DNA from 2 places in the Desulfatiferula olefinivorans genome. Region 2 is predicted to be linked to the other one. Evidence: riboswitches for the same ligand, from Rfam matches in the RefSeq annotation. Region 2 holds a riboswitch; the other holds the start of a gene.

Region 1 (10,838 bases), on a different contig from region 2:
CTGCCTGTTTACGGTCAAGGGCCTTGACATCGGTTTTGCCGCCTTCGCCCCCAATGTGGGGACACCGGACCTGCGCGACACGGACGCCGCCGCCGACCTGATTCGCCGGCTCGATGCCGTCTGCGATCTGGTGATCGTCTCGTTTCACGGAGGCGCCGAAGGGGCCGACAACCGTCATGTGACCCGGGAAGACGAGATGTTTTACGGAGAAAACCGAGGCAATGTTTATGCCTTCGCCCACCGCATGATCGATGCGGGCGCCGACCTTGTTCTCGGCCACGGCCCCCATGTGACCCGGGCCGTCGAACGCTACAAGGACCGGTTCATCGCATACAGCCTCGGCAATTTCTGCACCTACGGGCGGTTCAACCTAAGCGGGTCCAACGGCGTGGCTCCCCTTCTGGCACTGACCCTTTCCGCCGACGGCCGCTTTCTCGAAGGCCGGGTGCATTCCATCGCGCTGCACTATACCCGGGGGCCCACCGTGGACCCCGAGGCCCGGGCCCTTTTCGAGCTGATCGAGCTGACCTCCGCAGACTTCCCCGAAACCGGTCTTTCGATCCGTGAAACCGGTGAAATCACTACCCTGCCCTGATCCGGCCGAATGGGACACGACCGTCAAAAAGCCCCCAGACTCAATCGGGGCTTGCCGTCTTTCCGAACATATGATAATTTCATCAAAATCGTTCCAGGCAACAGACTCCGTGCTTCATCAAGGCAAACCTTCGGCGGCTTCAAAAAAGGCCGATTGACTGTTTGTTTATCATACGACGATGGTTCCCGGCGACGTCAACCCCTTACCGGTCAGAGACGAGATTGAACCTTCAAACCGACACAGACATGACAACCAGGGTGCCCACGCTTCTCATTGTCGATGACAATCCGAATAACGTCCAGCTGGTCAAGGCGATTCTTTCCCTTCGAGGCTACCGTCTCCGGATCGCCAAGACCGGCATGGAAGCCCTCGAATCCGTCAACCTCACCCTGCCCGATCTGATCATTCTGGATATCATGATGCCGGGCATGGACGGTTTTGAAGTCTGCCGTCATCTGAAGGACAGCCCGGCCACCCGGGATATTCCCATCGTGTTCCTGACCGCCAAGAGCCACATCGACGATATCATGAAGGGGTTTGAACTCGGCGCCGTGGATTACATCACCAAACCCTTCAGCGCCAACGAGCTTCTGGCACGGGTCGAAATCCACCTGAAACTGAAATTCAGCCAGGACAAGGTGATTCAACAGAAAAACGAGTTGAACGAAATGGTCCAGATTCTCTGCCACGACCTGTCAAACCCCCTGGGGGCGGTCATGTCCAGCTTTGAAATCGCCGAATACGATCCCGATTACCTGAGCCAGAACCGCGAACTGATCCTGTCTTACCTGCGTAAGCAGTTCGAGATCATCGGCCTGGTCCGCGAACTGCGGGGCGTGGCCGAACAACGCCGGATCTTCGAGATCAAACCGGTAGATTTCAACGATGCCGTGGCGGACTCCCTCGAAACCCTCTATTTCAAGCTGAACGAAAAAAAAATCGCCGTTGAAACCCACCTCGACAACCGGATCATGGTGATGGCGGAGCGCACGTCCCTGGTCAATTCCGTGCTCAACAACCTGTTGACCAACGCCATCAAGTTTTCCTACCCCGACGCCGTGATCCGCCTCTCCGGTCGGACCGAGGGCGATACCGCCGTCATCCGGATCACCGACCAGGGCATCGGCATCCCCGACGCCCTGATGGACAAAATTTTCGACATCGACCGAAGGTCCACCCGGTTCGGCACCCTGAGCGAAATCGGAACCGGATTCGGCATGCCCCTGGTCAAAAAATTTATGGACGAATACGGCGCCCGCATCGAGGTGTCGTCCAAGGACGAAGCCGTTTACCCGAATGACCACGGCACCACCATCACCCTGTGGTTCAAAACCCCCTGACCGACACCCGTTCAATATTGGACGGCTTCGAAAAACGTTCGAGATCAAGGCTTGCGAAGACCGAGGAATGAGGCGTACTCAAGGTACGCCGCAGTGACGAGGGATGACGCGTAACGCAGAGATCGGGCGTTTTTCGAAGCCGTCATTTCCTGATCAGAAGCTTCTGCCCCGGATAAATCACCGACCCCCTGATCCCGTTGAGTTTTTTCAGGGTCTGAACCGTCACCCCCGTCTCCCAGGCAATGGACGACAGCACATCGCCCGGCTGGACCACATAATACCGGCTGTCGTAGCGGTGTTTTTCCCGGTAGGCGGGGTCCTTGAGCTTTTCCATGGCCTTTTCAAAGGGAACAACCATCTTTTCCGGAACATGAAGACGATAGGCGCCCATGGGAAGCAGCGGGCTTAAAATCTTGGGGTTGAGTTCCATGAACTCTTTGTAACAGATGCCCGACAGTTCGGCCAGATCGGCGATGTAAAACCGGTCTTCGACCGTCACATCGAGGGTTTTGAACTCATAGGGCGCGTACACCCGTTTTTCGTCGATGCGGAAGCCGTACCGTTCGGGGTGTTCCATGATCAGCTTGATGGAGGCGATGCGGAACACGTACCGCTCCGTTTCCATGGGCAGATCCAGGCTGAAATAATCGGTGCCCGTCTGGGTTTTCAGGGCCTTGTTCAGGGCGTTCTCCCCGCAGTTGTAGGCGGCCATGGCCAGCATCCAGGTGCCGAAGGTCCGATGGAGGTCGCCCAGATAGACCAGGGCCGCATCGGTGGACCTGTCAAAACAGAGCCGCTCGTCCATCATGGTCTGATTGACCGTCAGGCCGTATCGCCGGGCCGTGTCCTCCATCAGCTGCCAGATGCCCAGGGCGCCGGCCTTGGATTTGATGTGAGTATGAAGGGCGCTCTCGGCCACGGCCAAATATTTCAGGTCATCGGGCAGCCCCGCCTCGGCCAGGCGGTCTTCGAACAATGGAAAAAACCGTGAGGCCCGTTTCAGCCACATGAACACCTGGGGGATATCCCAGACGGCGATGGTGAATTCCCGATCGAACATCTCCCGGTTCAGGGGATCGGTCAGATCGATTTTTTCGCCGCACAGGCGCATGGCATCAGGAATGTCGTACTCCGTCACGTAGGGAAGTCCCGTACGCACATGCCGGACCTCCGAGCCGGTGTCACAGGGGGAATGGCAGGAAACATTGAAAACAACAAAAAACAGGGCCAGAGCCGGAAGGACGCCATCCGGAATACGGGCAATCATGGGTGGAACCTCCTCTCAGAGATCAGGAGGGCCGAGCCAGCGGGGGCCTGCATCAAAAAACGCCTCGACCTGGGAACGATAATGATCGGGGCAGCCGATCTTTTTGATGATCTTGAAAAAACCCGTCCCCCCCTCGATGGAGGGGGCAAGATAGGACCAGAACCCTTTGATCCGGTCCATGACATGGGCAGGCCCGGACAGACTGTCCAGCCGCTCCTGAAAATAATCGTCGTGGAACGCCTTGATGACGTTGATTTTGTCGGGAACCGTATCACACTCCCCTTTGATTGTCATGGGCAAAAAGGGATCGCTAAGCACACCCCGTCCGATCATCCACCGGTCGATCCAGGGAAAACGCCGTTCCCGAAGCTCGAAATCGTCACGGCAGCGGATATCGCCGTTGTAGACCATGGTGTGACCGGACAGGTCACAGGCCTCCGCAAACCGGTCCAGGTCCGCCTCGCCCTCGTACATCTGGATCCCGGTCCGGGGATGCAGAATGATTTCATCGATGGGATAGCGGTTCAGGATCGGCATCAGGGCATGAATCTCAGAGGCCTCATGACGGCCCAGCCGCATCTTGATACTGAGGCCGGTTTTCATCAGCGGGAAGACGGTGTCCAGAAAGGCATCGATCTGATCGGGGAAGCACAAGAGCCCGGAGCCTTTGCGTTTTTTGGCTACCATCTTGTAGGGGCACCCCAGGTTCCAATTGACGGTTTTGTATCCCAGCTCGTGAAGCTGATTGGCCACCACGGCGAAATCCGCCGGGTCGTTGCCCATGATCTGGGGAATGACCGGCAGCGGGCCGTTCAGTTCAGGCAAAACGTCCCGTATTTCCTTTTTCTTGCACCGTCCTTCCTGAAGGGCCGAAATAAACGGGGCCATGGCCAGGTCAAAACCCGGAAAGAACCGTGTGTACGTATTCCGGAAAATCCGGTCGGTGAGCCCCTGGAGCGGGGCGAGATAGAGAATCATGAAAACACCTTTGACGGCTTCTTCAACACCCCGCCCCCATGGCCAGTACCAAAAAAAGCACCGCTTCCGACACTTCCGTCATGGCCCCGAGCATATCGCCGGTCACGCAGCCCAGAACCTTCCGGTAAAAAGCAAGAAGCGCACCCACCAAAAGGGCAAGCGCCGCCATCAACAAAATGCCGCGACCACCGAGAAGAAAGCAGAGGCCAAGAGGAATCAGCGTCCACCGGAAGGCCGAGGCGGGGAGTTTTTCCGCGAAATGGGCCTTGCCCGTCCCCTCAGCCCGCCCGTAATCGAGACACCGGATACCGAAGATCATCGCCGACCGGGCCAGGGCGGGCACCGTCACAAGCATCAATGTTCTCTGCAGGCCCGCGTCGGGAAGGCCGGACAGACCGGCCCATTTCATGGCCAGGGCGCAAAAAAGAGCGACCAGGCCCATCACGCCCACCCGGCTGTCCTTCATGATCTCAAGCATCCGCTCTTTGGACCGGTGGCTGAACAGGCCGTCGGCCGTATCGGCCAGACCGTCCAGATGAAAGGCGCCTGTAATGACCGCCAGAAAGACCACATCAAGCACCGCCACGATATGACCGGGCCAGACCATCAGGGCGACCCGGTCAAAGACCGCAAGCAGTCCGCCGATCAGAAGTCCCACCAGCGGAAAACAGGGAATCATGCCCAGGGCGTCATAGGGACGATTTTTTGGACCGGGCAGGATGGTGATGAATTGCAGGGCCGAAAAGAATCCGTTCATAACAGAACCTCTCCCTTGACGGCCATGGGAATCCCGGCCACGGTCAGGACCACCCGGCCCAGTGCCCCTGCCACCCGCTGGTTGACGATTCCGGCCAGATCCCGGAACCGCCGGGCCAGAGCGTTGTCGGGCACGATGCCCATGCCCACCTCGTTGGCCACCAGAACAACCGGTGAGGGCGCGGCGGACAAGGCGTCGATCAGGTCGGCGATCCGCCGGTCGATCTCCGCATCGGCCATGTCCTTCATCAGCATATTGGTCAGCCAGAGGGTCAGGCAGTCGACCAGCACCACCCCGCCGTCCGGATTCCGGATGATCGGGGAAAGATCAAGGGGCTCTTCCACCGTTTGCCAGGTGTGATCCCGGTCGGCCCGGTGCTTTCGGACCCGCTCGTTCATTTCCTCATCCAGGGGCACGCAGGTGGCCACATAAAGCCGCTCCGGCGAAAGGCGTTCACACAGCCTCTGGGCGTACCTGCTTTTACCGCTTTTGCATCCCCCCACGATCAGGGTGTGCTTATCATGCATCATAAAAACGTTTCCTTGAAAATCGCGTCCACATCCACATGGCGGACCACATGCTCCAAAAGGGCGGTGTAGGCCCGTTCCCTGGCCGGAAGTCCGCAGACATCAGGCACGTCGATGCCGGAAAGACCCATGGCCGCCAGCATCCTGCGTGTGATACCGGCCCGGTCGAACAGGCCGTGCATGTAGGTTCCCATCACGTTCCCCCCACCAGACACGCAGCCGTCTTCATCGGCGCAGGGTGCCCCGTTGCGTTCCACCACGGAAAACAACGGGCGTCCGCCATGGCGCACGGTCTTTCCCATATGAATCTCATAGCCCAGTCCCTCGCACCCGTCCCAGGTGAACCGGCTCAAGGTGGTGGTTTTCTCGGCCATCATCGTGGTGCTGACCGGCAGAAGGCCAAGGCCCCGAATCCTGCCCGGCGGGCCTTCATGCCCCGCAGGATCGTCAAGTCCCTCGCCCAGCATCTGATACCCCCCGCAGATACCCAGAACCGCCCCGCCCCGGTCAGCATAGTCCCTTATGCGACCGGCCCAGCCCGAATCGTTCAGCCAGGCCAGATCGTGACGCGTATTCTTGGAACCGGGCAGCACCACCCCGGCAAACCCTGACAGATCCGCCGGATCATGGACAAAGGAAAGCGAAAGACCCTTAAGGGCGGTCAAGGGGTCGAAATCGGTGAAATTGGAGATATGGGGCAGACGGATCACGGCGATGCCGGGCCCTCCCGGTGCGGGACTTAGAGGCGCAGCTCCCTTTTCGATGACCACCGAATCTTCGGCCTCGATGCCCAGATTCTCGACCCAGGGCAGCACCCCGAACACCGGTTTGCCCGTGGCATTCTCGATCCAGGCCGTCCCGTCCCTGAACAGATCGATATCTCCCCGAAAGCGGTTGATCACAAACCCCTTCACCCGTTCCTGATCCTCGTAGGGCAGACAATAAAGGGTGCCGACGATCTGGGCAAAGACCCCGCCCCGGTGGATGTCGGCCACCAGAATCACCGGCGCGTCGGCGGCCCGGGCAATGTTGAAGTTCACGATGTCGCCTGCCATAAGATTCACTTCGGCGCAGGACCCGGCCCCTTCGATCACCACCACGTCATGCTCGGCCCTCAGGCGGGACAAAGCCGCCAGCGCCGTTTCAAACAGGACGTCTTTTTTCGCGTGGTAGGCCGCAGCCGTGCTGTTTCCGGAAACCTTCCCCAGCACCACCACCTGTGAGCCCACCTCACTGGTGGGTTTGAGCAAAACGGGGTTCATGTCCACCCGGGGCGCCGCCCCCGCCGCCTCGGCCTGGACGATCTGGGCCCGTCCCATCTCCAGCCCCTCAGGGGTCACCCCGGAGTTGTTGGACATGTTCTGGGCCTTGAACGGCGCGACCCGAAGACCCCGCTCCCGGAAATACCGGCACAGGGCCGTGGCCACGATACTCTTGCCCACATCCGACCCCGTCCCGAACACGGCCACGCAGGCCGCCTGTTTTTTTGTCTGTTTCATCACGCTATTTTTCGATTCCCACCCGTGCGGCAACCCCGTTTTGGTAATAGTGTTTGATCTCTTTCATTTCCGTCACCAGATCGGCCCTATCGATCAGGGCCTGCCCCGCGCCGCGACCGGTGATGACCAGCTCCATGGGATCGGGTTTCAAATCGATCAGCCCAAGCAGGTCCGATTCCGAGAACAGGCCGCAGGCCACAGCCACACAGGCCTCTTCGAGAATCAGAATGTCGACGTTTCCCGCCGTCATAATCTCACATGCCCGAGCCAGCCCCTGTTTCCCGGCGGCCTTGTCGTCATCGGAGGGGCTGCCTTTGACGAACCGGCCCAGGCCGTACTGCTCCACCGTAACCAGATCCGGGAACAGAGACAGGGCCTTGATTTCGCTGTAGTCCCCTTTTTTAAGGAACTGGAGGATAAACACCGTAAGTCCCGCCCCAACGGCACGCAGGGTCAGACCCAGACAGGCCGTGGTCTTGCCCTTGCCGTTTCCCGTATAGATCTGAACATAACCTTTCATGACGGCATCCTTTCCCGCCGGTATTCCCGACAGGCCGAAACAAAATGAGCGGCCGCGTCCGGCCTGCTACCCCAATGAAGATGGACATAGCTTCCCAGGGTTCGCCCGGTCCTGTAGCCTTCCCGGACCCCTTGACCGCCCCTTCGGGACGAGACCTGATACACCGTCTCTGGGGCCTTTCCGGTGTCCACATGCGAATAATGAAATTCATGCCCCCGGATCACCTGACCCGGCGGGCCGATCACTGTCTTCTCCGTCAGCGTCACCTCCCTGTACCCCAGTGAGCGGAGTTTTTCAAGCATCACGGCGGAAAAGGGAAAGCAGCCGGTCATGGGGTGGGCGTTCCCATCAAAATCCCGAATCTCGCGGCACAGGTACATAAACCCGCCGCATTCGCCATAAATGGGCATACCCGCCGTGCTTGCCGTCCGGACCGCCCTCCGCAGATCGTGATTGGCCGAAAGGGTTTTTGCAAACAGCTCGGGGTATCCGCCGCCGAAATACAACCCGTCCAGATTCTCCGGCAGACGGGTATCTGAAAGGGGGGAAAAAAACACCAGTTCGGCTCCCTTTTCCTCGAGCAGCTCAAGGTTGTCCGGATAATAGAAGCAGAAGGCCCGGTCCCGGGCCACGCCGATGCGGACCTCGGCCTTCGCCCCGGAAAGGGCCGGGCCTTTCAAAGAGGCCGGAATCTCGTTGAGGGAGTGTAGCAGATCATCCACGGCAAGGCCCGCCTCGACCATGTCCGCCAGGACCGACAGGTGCCCATCGGAAAGGCCCTGTTCCTCATCGGTCACCAGCCCCAGATGCCGCTCAGGCATGACAACGGCCTGATTCCGGTCAATGCCGCCCAGACAGGGCATGGCCACATGGCCGTCAAGGGCCTCGGTCAGCATGGTCAGATGGGCGGGGCTGCCCACCCGGTTGAAGACCACCCCGGCAAACCGAAGATCCGGATCGAAGCCCTCGAACCCCTTGACCAGGGCGGCCCCGCTCCGGGCCATGCTGCGGGCGTCCACCACCAGCACCACCGGCAGGCCCAGCCACTTGGCCATCTGTGCCGTGGAACCGGCCTCGGTCCTGCCGTCAAACCCGTCATACAGCCCCATGACCCCTTCGACCACGGCAATATCCGCATCCGATGACACCCGTTCGAACAGGGCTTTGTTATAGTCCCGGGACAGCATCCAGCCGTCCAGGTTGCGGCTGACCCGTCCCGCCGCCCGCCGATGATGCCCCGGATCGATGTAATCCGGCCCCACCTTGAACGGAGCCACACGAAGCCCCCGCCGCCTGAAAAGGGCCATCAGCCCCAGGCTCACCGATGTTTTTCCGCAACCGCTGTGGGTTCCGGCGATAATCAGTCCCCGCGCCATATCAAACAAATGCCTTTCGCAATAAATCGCCCCCTTCAACGCTGAAGGGGGCGAAAACCACATCATCCCCGCAGACGCAGGGACCGCCCGGTCAGGGCCACCTCTCCGGTTTCGGTAAACCGGCCCATCACGCAGATGATCCGCTGCATCCCCCGGGCGCTCAGGGCAAAGTCCGCATCGTACACGTCATGATACCCCCGGGTCTTCGAAATCCAGGCCACCTTGTCGGCCTTGACGTCCAGATGTAAAGGAACGGGTTTCGATTCCGGACAAAACCCCTGGGGTTCGTCCCCTGCCATGTAAATAATCACACCGGTTTTCATAAAACGCCTCCTTTGATCCGATACGCAGGAGGCATGCCGTGACGCCCCCTGCTCTGTTAAGAACAAAAGGGCTGCACCCAGCTTACTTGACCCTTTTTCACCATTGTCCGGCCCGGACGCTCCGTTCATCCGCGAAGCAAAAGGGCCACATGATGGGGCAGGTATTCTGACTCTCCCGCCATTCAGACGGCCTTCCCATTCCGTGCCCGAAACAGTGACGCGCAAGGTCTGAACAGCTCCCGTTTTCAAACGGGCGGGGATCACAGCGGCGGGACCGTTCCCGATTTTCACGGGATTCCCTTCCCCCATCACAAAACCAAAAAAATCCCGCAACGACGCAGGCCGTTGCGGGATTTCCGTATTCAATCCCAAAACCCGACGCCGCCCCCATGGTCCTCGAGGAGACGGCCGAATGTCCAGGCAGGTCTTCTGACTTTCCCTCCTTGCCGGCGGCCTTCCCGACCTGATCATCGGTCAGTGGCAGAGGTTGCGGACAAGGTTCCTTAGTTAAAAGGCAGGATCACAGCGGCGGGCCCGTCCCCGACTCTCACGGGGTTCCCTTTCGGCTTGACGGCACGTGACGGCAAGCACCTGAACATGTGAAAAATTAACCGAAGGATAGTGTTTCGGACAGAAAAAAGTCAAGGATTATTCCGCCATGAACGCGGAGCCATGCCTGGGCCTACGCGTGGTGTGACACAGCCTGACGCCGTGCACCATGACATGCCAGAAAAGAGCCCCGGCTCTTTTCCTTCGTGCCCTTCGTGAGCTTCGTGGTCAAACACTTAAACCACCCGGTCGCTGCGCTCCCTGAAGGACACGAAGAGCGCGAAGGAAAAATGGTTTGTCACGTCTTGCCGCCTCCATCGTGAACGTGCTCGTGCTCGTGACCGTAAACGTGAACGGCATCAATCCGTCCCGCAAAATGAAGCCCATGTGTTTTGAAAAACATATCTGCGATTGCCTTGCCCGTTCGGTTTTGTCCTGTTGCTTTCTTCCGCCAAACAGGATAAATGAATATGGCGTTATAAAAACAACAATTTAAATTAAGCCGAGGTTTCAAACCAAACCATGATCGATCACGCACTTGTAAAGAAAACGGCGGTGCTTTTTTCCGTTCAAACCCCGGACGTCAGCGATGAGGAAAACGAGGCCTCCCTCCTCGAACTCCGGCGTCTTTCGCAAACCATGGGTCTCGACGTCATCGCCACGCTGACCCAGCGCCGCCCCAAACCCGACAAAGCCGCCCTGCTGGGTGCGGGAAAACTGAAGGAACTGGCCCGCTATACCGGCGGCACGGGCGTGGTCGAAGGATTCGGCCGGAAATCGGACGATGACGACGACGAGGATGCCTGCCGTGACGAATACCTTGACAGCGATGAGGGCAGCCCGGACGATGCCCCGGAAACGAAAGCCGCCTGCGTCATCTATGATGGTGAAATCTCCACCAAGCAGCTTCAGAACCTGGAGCAGGCCACCGGTGTCGAAGTGCTGGACCGCACGGGTGTGATCCTCGAAATATTCAGCCGTCATGCGAAAAGCCGCGAGGCCCTCATCCAGGTGGAGATCGCCAAGCTGACCTATCTGGCGCCGAGAATACGGGCGTCCCGCATCGGCGGCGACCGGCAGGGCGGCGGTCTTGGTGCCAAAGGTGCC
Region 2 (10,838 bases):
GCGTGGCCGACAAAATGTCCTACATCTCCACCGGCGGCGGCGCCTTCCTCGAACTCATGGAAGGCAAAATCCTCCCCGGGGTCGCCTGCCTGGAAAAAACCCGAAAATAACGGACCGCAAAGCCTGTTATTTTTGAGGCGCATGTCGTGAAAGGAATGGATCGTGGATAAAGCTGAACGCAGTCTGATACGCTGCGAAGCGCTTTCGTTCAAATACGCGGACGGCCCCCTGGTGTTCAGCGGGGTGTCCCTCACCTTCGGGGCCGGCGAGTTCCACCTGGTCCGGGGCCCGTCGGGAACAGGCAAGTCCAGCTTTCTGAGATTGCTGAACCGGCTGGAGGAACCGGCCGGCGGCCGCTTGTTTTTCAAAGACCGTCCCTATGCCGACCTGGCCGCGCCGGAACTCAGGCGTCAGATCCTTTATATCCAGCAAACCCCGGTGGTCGTCGACGGGACGGTCAGGGACAATCTTCTGATGCCCTTTTTGCTCAAACACAACCGAACCCTGCCAAAGCCGGATGATCAACGGCTTCGCGAACGGCTCGACAGCGTCAGCCTGAACACCGTGGCCCTGACCCATCCGGCGCGAAGCCTGTCGGTGGGTCAGCAGCAGCGTCTCTGCCTGATCCGCGGCCTTCTTTTGTCCCCTGCGGTGGTCCTTCTCGATGAGCCGACCAGCGCCCTGGACGATGAGAGCAGCCGGATTGTGGAAGCCATGGCGGAAGCCCTCTGCCTGGACAGCGGAAAAACCGTCGTCATGGTCAGCCACCGCGAATTCCGGCCTCGGCGGGTGGTTCCCCGGATCATCGATGTCAGGGACGGCCGCTTCACCGTCACCCGTGGAGAGAAGGCATGACCCATCAGCTCGTGGATATCGGCCCCCTTCAACTGGCCGTCGGCCTCGTGTTCGTTCTGATCTCGGGCCTGGCCTCGGTGGCCTATTCCCTCAAACTCGAAAAAGATCTTCTGATCGGAACGGTAAGAACCTTTGTCCAGCTGTTCGCCCTGGGCTACGTGCTGAAATTTGTCTTCGCCCTGTCCAGCATGGCCCTGGTGCTCGGCGTGTTCGGCTTCATGATCCTGTTTGCCGCCTGGACCATCTACAGCCGGGTCAAGGACAGGCAGATTCCTTTTTTTCTTCCGGTATTCTTCTCCATGCTGCTGAGTTTTTCCCTGGTGTCCTTTGTGGTCACTGCCGTGGTGGTAGGGGTCAAGCCCTGGTGGGAGCCCCGCTACTTTATTCCCTTAGGGGGCATGGTCATCGGCAATTCCATGAATGCCATCGCCATCGCCATCGAGCGCCTGATCGGCGAACTGAAAAACCTTCGGGCGGAAATCGAAATGAAACTCTGCCTGGGCGCGGACAGCCGGGAGGCCTCGGGGCCCATTCTCCGGAAAGCCATGCAGGCCGGGATGATTCCCTCCATCAATTCCATGATGGCCGTGGGCATGGTCTTCATCCCCGGGATGATGACCGGCCAGATTCTCTCCGGGGCCGATCCCCTGATCGCCATCAAATACCAGATCGTCGTCATGGTCATGCTCACCGGCTCCACGGCCATCGGCACCCTGACAGCCGTACTCCTGGTCCGCAAACGCTGCTTCAACAAAGCCGAACAGCTGGTCCTAAGACCCGACTGATTGTGTCCTAGCGGCAGGGGCAATCCTCTGAGGACGGCCCGTCGGCCGGCGGAGCCTGATAAACGGCGCCGGAAAGCAGGGCGTTCACGGCCAGCGACAGGGGCACGGGCAGATCCAGTTCGGACAGATCGAATACCGTGTGATCAAGCGTTTTCCCGGCGATGCGTGAAGCCAGGAAAAGACAGGTACGCTCAAACACCGACAGGTCACTGACCGCGCCGCGGGCCAGGTCATCGCTCAGCCCCAGGGCGTTTTCCACAACACCGGCATACGCCGGATCGAGAAGCAGTCTCTCCAGCCGAACATGCAGATCAGCGGGTTTATCTTTCACCAGACATCGGGCCCCGTCGACCAGGGAGGACACGCTCACACGTCTCTCTTCAAGACGCTGAAACACATCCCGTCCCCCTTCCAGTCCGTTCTGCCGGGCCACGGCCTCCCGCACCCCGGCGTAAACGGCCCGGGCAATCAGCTCACCCATTTTCGAATGGCCTCCGGCGTTATCGATCAACGCACCGTCACCCGGCGCCACGAGGATGTTGTCGGTTCCCGTGCCCGTGGCCGAGGCGGATAGCGGGGCATAGGAACTCCGAACATCCAGATCCCAAAGGGCTGCCGTTTTGGCCTCGGTGGCCGTGATGATCGCCCGGGTCATGGCCCGGACGCTGAGGGCCATGTTGCTGAGAACGATCACGTTGATGGTGCCGGGTTCGAAATAGTCTCCCGAATCGGTGCCCATCCGCATGGCGTTGCCCCGGACGCCTGCGGTGACCAGGGCCGTAACGGTCATGGTTTTGAACCGTTCTGTTTTCACCGAAAGATGGTCCATGTCGGCCCCGGTGAACAAAAACACGCTTTTCTCCGGATCTTTTCCGATCACCCGGCACAGGGCCCCGCGGAGATCGTCGAGACCGGCCCCATGAGTGAGAGACCAGCAGGGCGGCGGTGAATAATGGTTGCCCACGCTCACAACACCGGATCTCAGGCCGTCCAGGGTGGAGACCACGGTGCGGGGTGTTTTGAAATCGATGATCAGGGTTTTGTTCTCAAAATCGTCGATCATGCCGACGGCGACCCGGGCCCGGTTCACATGATCAAACGACAGATCCATGGGCCTGTTCTCCACAATCGCCCGGGGCAGGACGTTTCGCGCGGAGTCGGCGAATTCTTCGGCATAGATCCGGGCCGACAGCCAGGATACAAAATCACCCAGATGGACGCCGGAACGGCAGGTCAGCCCGCAGGGAAAAGTCAGAAGCCGCCCGTTACGCACGGCATCGGCATCACGAAACCCCTCTCTTTCAAACAGGCTCCCTGCGGTGGTGAGATCGTCCCCGCAGCCGTAAATCACCTGGGGATTGAAGGCCGAGAATTCCTCAGGAGTCACCGGGACCACGTTCCCGGCTTTTCCGAAGTCCGGGGCGATGCCCCCGGCGGCCCGGATCATCTCATTTTGAAAGGAATCGTTGCCCGGCGTCATGACCTGATCCCGCCCCATGAGACGCATCACGCGCAGCCGTTTATTCACGGGAATCGACGCCGTCTTGCGGGCAATGACCTCCAGCTGCCTGCGATTTTTATCGATCAGCGCCCGGGCCTTACCGCCGCGATCGAAGAGCGTGCCCATCATTTCCAGGTGCCGGAACGCATCGTTCATCATCCGGGTGTCGAGTACGCAGACCGGCACGGTATCGCCGATCCGGTCGATCAGTATCTTCTGAAACGACGAGGCGATGATAAGATCCGGCCCAAGGGCCGTCACCTTATCAAACGAAGGCCGGGTGAAGCCGCCCACCACCTGTTTGCCCACGGCGCCTTGGAGATCGCCGCTATGCACGGTCAGGCCAATCACATGGCTGTCCGCCCCGAGGGCAAAGATCATCTCCGCCGCCGAGGGCACCAGGCACACGACCTTCCGAGGCGGCTCGTCGAAACGGATGACGTTTCCCGTATCATCCGTAACGGATAACGGCCCGGCCCCGACAACGCCGGACCAACCCAGTATAAACGCAAAAACGACAGCCGCCGGCCATGTAACATAAGGGTTTGAGTGCATTTTACATCTCCTGCTCTGATATGGGGTGATTCACAACGGCTGTCCGGAAATAAAAATCCCCGGACCGATACGGTTTCGATCCGGGGATGTCCCTTTTTATCCGAATGGATCGGGCCGGGCACTTCCCAGTGCGTTCGGCACCCTGGTTCGGGCAGGTCTTCTGACTCTCGGATCATCCGATGGGGCCGCCCCTTCCCGGGCCATGTTCTGCCCAGTGGTCTCGCGCGGCCGTCGTCCCCGATCACAGCGGTGGGCCCGTCCCCGTTTTTCACGGGGTTCCCTTTCAAGCTCTTAAAAAGCACCCGAACCCTTTTTCCTCCTATTCATACCCCATGGCCCAATTAAGTCAAGGAGCAAGATCAGAGGCGCTTTTTTGCGCTTCAAGGGGCGGTGATTAAACCCACAGCCGTGCAATAAAACGTTGCTTTTTGAGATCATTCTGATAATTTAAAAAATCTATTTTAAGCATAGAAAGTGTTCTTTAATAATATCAAATTGTTACAACGGCGGCATCATTGTTTCACACAACGGATGATGTCCCTGCAAGCGGATTCGGTCCCGTTTTTCACAGACCGTGATCCCATCAAACCGATTCGGCCATGACCCCGGCCCTGCGCCGAAGGTCTCGACCAGAGCCTTTCATCTCTTCATTCAACAATCCCCACGTCATTTCCGCGCCGAATCACACCGTTTTCAAAACCCATGATTAAAAGATATAACTAATTAAAATAAAAGGAGATTAAGATGGATCGAGGCGAGGATAGAAAAAAAACAAGAAAACTTGTCATCGAGGGAGGCCAAAAAGCGTTCACCAAAAACCTCTCGGTCCCCAACCCCGTCCCGGAAAACGCCATTGAAAAGGTCAGCGACATTCTAAGGTCAGGCGAACTGTTTCGATATGCCTGCGACCACCCGTCAGAATCGGAAGCCGCCCTTTTGGAAAGGGATTTTGCCCGGTATATCGGCTCGACCTATGCCCTGGCGGTCAACTCCTGTTCCAGCGCCATTTTCATTTCCCTGCTCTGCGCAGGCCTCGAGCCCGGCGACAAAGTCCTTGTTCCGGGATTCACCTTCACCGCCGTTCCGAGCAGCATCATCCACGCAGGGGGCGTTCCCGTCCTGGTCGAATGCAACCCGAATTACACCTTGAACACCGATGACCTGGAACAAAAAATTGCCGATGATACACGGTTCCTGATGCTGTCCCACATGAGGGGACATGTTTCGAATATGAAAAAAATCGTCGAGATCTGCCGGGCCAAGGGCATTTGCCTGATCGAAGACGCCGCCCACAGCCTCGGAGCACGTTTCGACGGTCAATTGGCCGGCACCTTCGGGAAAGCCGGGTGTTTCAGTTTCCAGTCCCACAAAATGATCAATGCCGGAGAAGGCGGCATGCTGGTGACCGACGACGAGGAGTTTATCGCCAAAGCGATTCTCTATGCCGGCTCATTTGAAAAATCCTATGAGAAGCATTTCATCGACAGCGACAAGCTGCCGGAACTCCAGAAAAAAATCCCCACCTACAATCAGCGGATATCCAATGTGACCGCCGCCATCGCACGGACCCAGATTCCCCTGATCGATGCCAACGGCAGGAAATACAACCGGAACTTCTCCGTTCTTTCGGATATCATCGGAGGGTCGGACTATATCGATATCCCCAAGGTGGAAGACGGGGTTTACAAGATCTACGATTCGGCCCAGTTCAACCTGGTCAACCTTTCAGGATTTCAGATCGAACGGTTTGTGGAACTGATGAACATGGAAGGCATCAAACTGTCGGTCTTCGGCATTGAAACGGACAACGCGAGGTGTTACTGGAACTGGGAGTATATACGGGAAGATCATCATCTTCCTGAAACCCGGGAAACCCTGGTGGCGGCCTGCGACCTCAAACTGCCGCTTTATCTCGACCACGGGGACATGAGAGTCATCGGCACGACCCTCCTCCAGGTTCTCGATTATGTGGTACGCGAGGATGATGAACGTCTGTCGGCCTGAACGGCCACCGGTTCGTTCGGAAATGCAGGGCTTGATTCCCCGCTCATGGCGTATTATAAACGGCCCCGGACCCACTTAAACGGCACGAGGCTTGTCATGAACGATATCGAACGCAACCTGGCCCGTTACCTGGCCATGGAGACCCTGCTCAACGAATTTTTCGGAGCATTTGATTACTGCCTGTCCCGCTGCATCCGACCGGCTATGGAAAAAAACGGCAATCGCCCCGTGGCGGCCTGCTGCAAAAACAGGTATTACGGCCTTTACGACCTTGACCACCCGGCCTTTGACCGGCTGAGGGACGAGCGGGAAATGCGGTATGGGAAACCCGGCGACCATCGCTGGATGTCGCCGGTGTCCCCATGCGAATACCACAATCCCGAGTCCGGCTGTGTGCTTGCCACCCACAAAAGCCCCGTCTGTCTGGCCTTCATGTGCCGGGAAAGCATCGACTTTCTTCGGGAAACCTATGGGCTCTATGCCTACGACTACCTTGGCGTAAACTACGCCCTGGAATGGATCCTGACCGGCGATTTGCCCGAGGACCAGTACCGTGAGTTCAAGGCCGGTATCGAGTCGATGATCCGGACCATCACAGACAAAGCCCTCTGATCGTCACAGCTTAGAGAGCTTTTCCTTCGCTTTTCAAGGCCAGATAGGCCTCTTCCAGTTTTTTCAGCAGGTTTTCGGCATCGGGCGCCTGTTTGGATATGATCAGGTGAACCTTGATGTTTTTCAGCACGGTGTGGCTGAGTCCGGTGATGTTGGCGGCCTTCAGGGCCTCCTCGGCGGGTTTCTTGTAATCCAGAACATAGTCTCCACGCCCTTTGATTAGTTTTTTAAACGCCAGCTCATGGCTGTCCGAGGGATCGGTGGCCACCTGGTTGTCGGGATTGTTCAGGTAGCCGATCAGTCCTCCGTAGCCGAAGCCGCGGATGGTAATGACTTTTTTCCCGTTGAAATCGGGGATGGCCGCAATGGGCGGGGTCCCTTCCCTGTTGTACACACGAATTTCAATTTCAGTGACCGGAATATCGCTGTTCAGCACCACGCCCTCAAATTCGGGAACACCTTTGATGCCCAGCCAGATCTGGGTCGTTCCTTCGGCCAGGTTCTTGTAGAGACGCTTGGGAGGAAATCCTTTCAATTCGTATGTGATGCCCGCCTTGTCCATGATGCTCCGCAAAAGATCCGCCATGGAACCTTCGACCTCATTCTCGCTTTTCACCACATAAAACGGTGGAAAATCGAGAACGCCCGCCTGATACACGGTGTCTGCCGTGACGGGAGTTTTGGCGAGCAGAACCAGAGCCGCCATAAGACCAAACCATCGAACGGACGAAAAAAACATGTCTTTCATCATCATCCACCTCTCTCAAATGGGTTCAACAACGAGCCTTCGCGATCTCCTTCGAAGGCGGGACAACACAGAACATGCCCCCGGGGCATAAAAGACCGGAGTATCCAGTGAACGGAATCTTCTTTAAAGAATTATCGTCTCCATCGCAGGCAAACTTCAGTTTTTTGACCGACCCGATCATCAATCCCATCGGAAGGCCACCACCTTATGATTGAAAAAGGTGGGAATAAGCAGCAGTTTTTTGTCTGCCACATATTCCAGATCCGCCGACTGGATACCCGCGTCGGTGGTATCGAGAAGAACGGTCGCAGGACCGGCTGGGGGAACCAGGCGTGTGGCCCCCTTCCAGTCGGAAACGATGAAATTCCCCTTGCCGTCGGGACGAAGGCCGTCGATGCCCGACCCCACGACGGCGAAATTCACGATCGTCTGATCGGACAATCGGACGCTTTTAATGGTGCCGTCGCCGGAGTTGCCCACCATCAGCTTGTCCTCCTCCATATGAAGCCCGTTGGGCGAACGTATTTCCGGGGTCTTCAACCATACGGCGAAGGTTTTACCGGACAAACGCCAGACGGCACTCTGTTGTTCGTCCATGTCGGACACATAGATGTTTCCCGCACGATCGGCCGCCACGTCATTCAGAAAAACGGCCCCCGGTGCCGGGTAGGCGGCCGTGATATCCCCGGTGACGAGATCAATCTCAACCAGACGATCGATATCGCTGACATACAGGCGCTGCCCGTAAATAGCGGCGCCTTTGGGCGCATCGAGTCCCGTGGCCCATTTCAACTGAAGGATCTCCCCGGTGAGGGACAGCCTGGAGATAAACCCCCGGCCGTTTTTCTCGGTGGGCTTGCCGTTGATGTTCGACACAAAAAGGGTTTGGCTGTCAGGGTGATAAAGGACCGATTCAGGGACCTGAAGCCCGTCCGCCGTCTCCCACAGACGAACCAGGGTCTCGACGGCCTGGGAGTGGCACGTCATCACCGCAAGCATGACAATCAACGCACAAAGCATTTTTTTCATGATAACATCTCCTGTTCGGGACGCGAACGCATCTGAGGTATGATTGTTTCAGGGTGTCGTTTTTAAGGATCATTGACGATGACGGTTCGTCGATTGTCCCGCCGGGAAACCGGGCTTTCTTTGAACGGATGGGGGCGTTTCAGACGGCCGTCGGACAGGCCTGAGCGATGGCGGTGAGCCGGACTTCCCCGCCTGAAAAAACGGGGAAGTCCCTTTCACACGTCGGTCATCACCCGTTCTGGGTCACGACAAAGCCGCTGGGCTGAAGGCCCGTTTCCGCAGGCGTTCCGGCGATATTGGCCAGATAGGTGTTGCCCAGATTGGTGATATGCGACGCCACATTGTCAAAATAATTGTAGTGAAGCTGCTCCTCATCGATGATGGTCTCGAACAGTTTCATGCTGATGCTGTCGCCGTTCTCTCGACAGACCTGGAGGAACTGATTGTACTGATCCACGGTATCGTCCTCCAGATCGGCATCGAAGGGATAGATCGTATCCACGGCCTGACGTTTTTCAATGGGACCGATGGGATCGGCCGTGGGCTCGCCGCCCAGTTCCTTGATGCGTTCGGCGAACATTTCCGAATGCCGCATTTCATCAATGGCGATGAGTTTGAGTTTGGCTGCCAGTTCCCCGTAATCCATGTCGTCAAGATTGTAATGCTGATTCATGTACTGATGAATGGCCTGAAGCTCCATGGCCCTGGCTTTATTGAGAACCTCAATGACGTTGTTGCGCCGTTTTTCCCTGTCTTCCTTGGACATTGTAAAACCTCCTTTTCGATTGTATGGCAAGTCGAGATTCGTTTTGTTCAGTTTCACGCCCGTTCATGGTGTTACGGCAGCGGTTGATACCGCCCACGGCCATGATTTTTTTTTGATGCAGTGTCACACTATAAGCAAACCGACCGACAAAATCAACCCACTTGTTTCCCGAAGAGAGCGTCAAATGGGGTTTTCGAACTTGTAACCCACACTGTAGACCGACATGATAATGTCTTTGTCGGGGTAGATATCATGAATTTTCCGCCGCAGTTTCCGGATGTGGCTGTCAATGGTCCGATCACTGACCACGCGGTCGTCCGGATAGATGGACGTCATCAAAAAATCCCGGGTAAAAATTCGCCCCGGACGCGCCGCCATGACTTCAAGGAGGGTAAACTCGATGGCTGTCAGCGTGACGGTTTTTCCCATGACGGTCACCTGATGCCGTGAACGATCGAGGCTGATCCCCCGGAGCAGATCCTCGTCGACACGGGCCTGGGATCGCCGGAGTACGGCTTTGACCCGAGCCACCACCTCCCGAAAACTGAAGGGCTTGCAGATATAGTCATCGGCGCCGAGTTCAAGGCCCAAAAGCCGGTCGATTTCTTCGACCCGGGCGGTGATCATGATCACGGGGATCTGCGAAAAGGTTCTCAGTTCCCGGGCGATATCCAGCCCGTCTTTGCCGGGAAGCATCAGATCCAGAAGCATCAGATCCGGAGGGGTCTGCCTGACATAGGGCAGAACCTCGCGGCCGTCGCCGATCATATGCGTCTCGAATCCCGACGTCTTCAGATAATCGCTGAGCAGCGACGCCAGCCGTTCTTCATCTTCGACAATCAACACACGCTCGTTCATTGCTGTTGCCCTTTCGTTCCCGAACCGTTTTTTATCTCAGAGTCATGCATTCTTGCGGTCCGTCAGAGGCAATTCGATGTCCAGCCGTAATCCGCCCAGCGGGGAATGGGACGCGACGATGCGCCCGCCATGGGCCTCGACGATGTTCCGGCAGATGGCCAGCCCCAGGCCCGACCCGCCGTAGCGCCTGTTTCGCGACCCTTCAACCCGGTAGAGCCGGTCAAACAGTCGCCCAAGGGCGTCGGCGGGAACCCCGGGAGCCGAATCGTCGATCCGAACCCGAACCGATGATCCCAGGGGGTCGATGCCGATGTGGAGCCGGCCTCCGGATGCGGTGTAATCCAGGGAATTCTGGACAATGTTGCCGAACAGCTGTTTCAACCGTTCGGGATCGGCGAACACCAAAGGACGCACGACGGAACAGGTGACATCCGCGGTGATCCCGCTGCGGCCCAGGGCCTCCGCATGACGATCGACGACCTGGCCGATCAGGTCCGCCAGGTCGGTTTCCTGTTTCCTGTAATTCATCGAGCCGGTGTCCGTCCGCGACAACTCGTTCAGATCGTTGACCAGACGGATCAGATGATGAATATCGGCCTGAAGGTTCCGGACGGTGTCGGGCGTCAGATCGCGGACACCGTCTTCCAGGGCTTCCAGTTCGCCGCTGAGCAGGGTCAAAGGGGTTCTGAGTTCATGGGCGATGTCCTCGACCCACTTTTTCCGGTCCGCTTCATTTTGTTCGAGGGTTTGGGCCAGGGCGTTGAAATCGTCGGACAACTGCCCCAGTTCATCCCGGGATGTCACCGGAATCCGGGTCGCCAGATCCCCGGAGGTCAAGGCTTGTGTTCCGCGGATCAGCACGGCGATGGGCCGTTCCAGGTAATAGGCCGTCCACACCGCTGCCAGAATCGACATCAGCACCATGCCGAGGGCGATCATCAGAAACACCCGGGTCTGCCTCTGGAAAAACAGCAGTTCCTCCGCCTGGATCCTTGTCGGTGAATGGGACAGGCCCAGATATCCGACGGTTTGTCCCTCCACGACCACCGGCACCAGGTTCTTCGGGCCGATGCCGTCCAGGGTGCCGAGCACCGGGTGACGGTTCTGGTCAAGAAGGACCAGGCC

Evidence for each region. Region 2 has a riboswitch for cobalamin ahead of ACYQ11_RS05565 (adenosylcobinamide amidohydrolase). Riboswitches for the same ligand answer to the same signal wherever they lie in the genome.
Region 1: it holds a riboswitch for cobalamin, as region 2 does, so the genes downstream of both, ACYQ11_RS03195 (hypothetical protein) here and ACYQ11_RS05565 (adenosylcobinamide amidohydrolase) in region 2, are expected to answer to the same signal.

The regions. Positions count from the first base shown of each region.
Region 1 is NZ_BAAHXV010000003.1:4,125-14,962, reverse strand. It holds gene ACYQ11_RS03240 (CapA family protein) at 1-595, shown strand, start outside; gene ACYQ11_RS03235 (hybrid sensor histidine kinase/response regulator) at 841-1,935, shown strand; gene ACYQ11_RS03230 (lytic transglycosylase domain-containing protein) at 2,078-3,202, opposite strand; gene ACYQ11_RS03225 (tRNA dihydrouridine synthase) at 3,218-4,180, opposite strand; gene cobS (adenosylcobinamide-GDP ribazoletransferase) at 4,203-4,937, opposite strand; gene cobU (bifunctional adenosylcobinamide kinase/adenosylcobinamide-phosphate guanylyltransferase) at 4,934-5,467, opposite strand; gene ACYQ11_RS03210 (cobyric acid synthase) at 5,464-6,963, opposite strand; gene ACYQ11_RS03205 (cob(I)yrinic acid a,c-diamide adenosyltransferase) at 6,968-7,483, opposite strand; gene ACYQ11_RS03200 (cobyrinic acid a,c-diamide synthase CobB) at 7,480-8,859, opposite strand; gene ACYQ11_RS03195 (hypothetical protein) at 8,922-9,182, opposite strand; cobalamin riboswitch at 9,322-9,518, opposite strand; cobalamin riboswitch at 9,585-9,792, opposite strand; gene hflX (GTPase HflX) at 10,254-10,838, shown strand, end outside.
Region 2 is NZ_BAAHXV010000005.1:23,567-34,404, reverse strand. It holds gene ACYQ11_RS05580 (phosphoglycerate kinase) at 1-110, shown strand, start outside; gene ACYQ11_RS05575 (ABC transporter ATP-binding protein) at 163-855, shown strand; gene ACYQ11_RS05570 (ABC transporter permease) at 852-1,640, shown strand; gene ACYQ11_RS05565 (adenosylcobinamide amidohydrolase) at 1,648-3,696, opposite strand; cobalamin riboswitch at 3,830-4,017, opposite strand; gene ACYQ11_RS05560 (DegT/DnrJ/EryC1/StrS family aminotransferase) at 4,441-5,700, shown strand; gene ACYQ11_RS05555 (hypothetical protein) at 5,797-6,312, shown strand; gene ACYQ11_RS05550 (substrate-binding periplasmic protein) at 6,323-7,051, opposite strand; gene ACYQ11_RS05545 (SMP-30/gluconolactonase/LRE family protein) at 7,241-8,089, opposite strand; gene ACYQ11_RS05540 (ferritin-like domain-containing protein) at 8,319-8,855, opposite strand; gene ACYQ11_RS05535 (response regulator) at 9,036-9,713, opposite strand; gene ACYQ11_RS05530 (ATP-binding protein) at 9,756-10,838, opposite strand, start outside.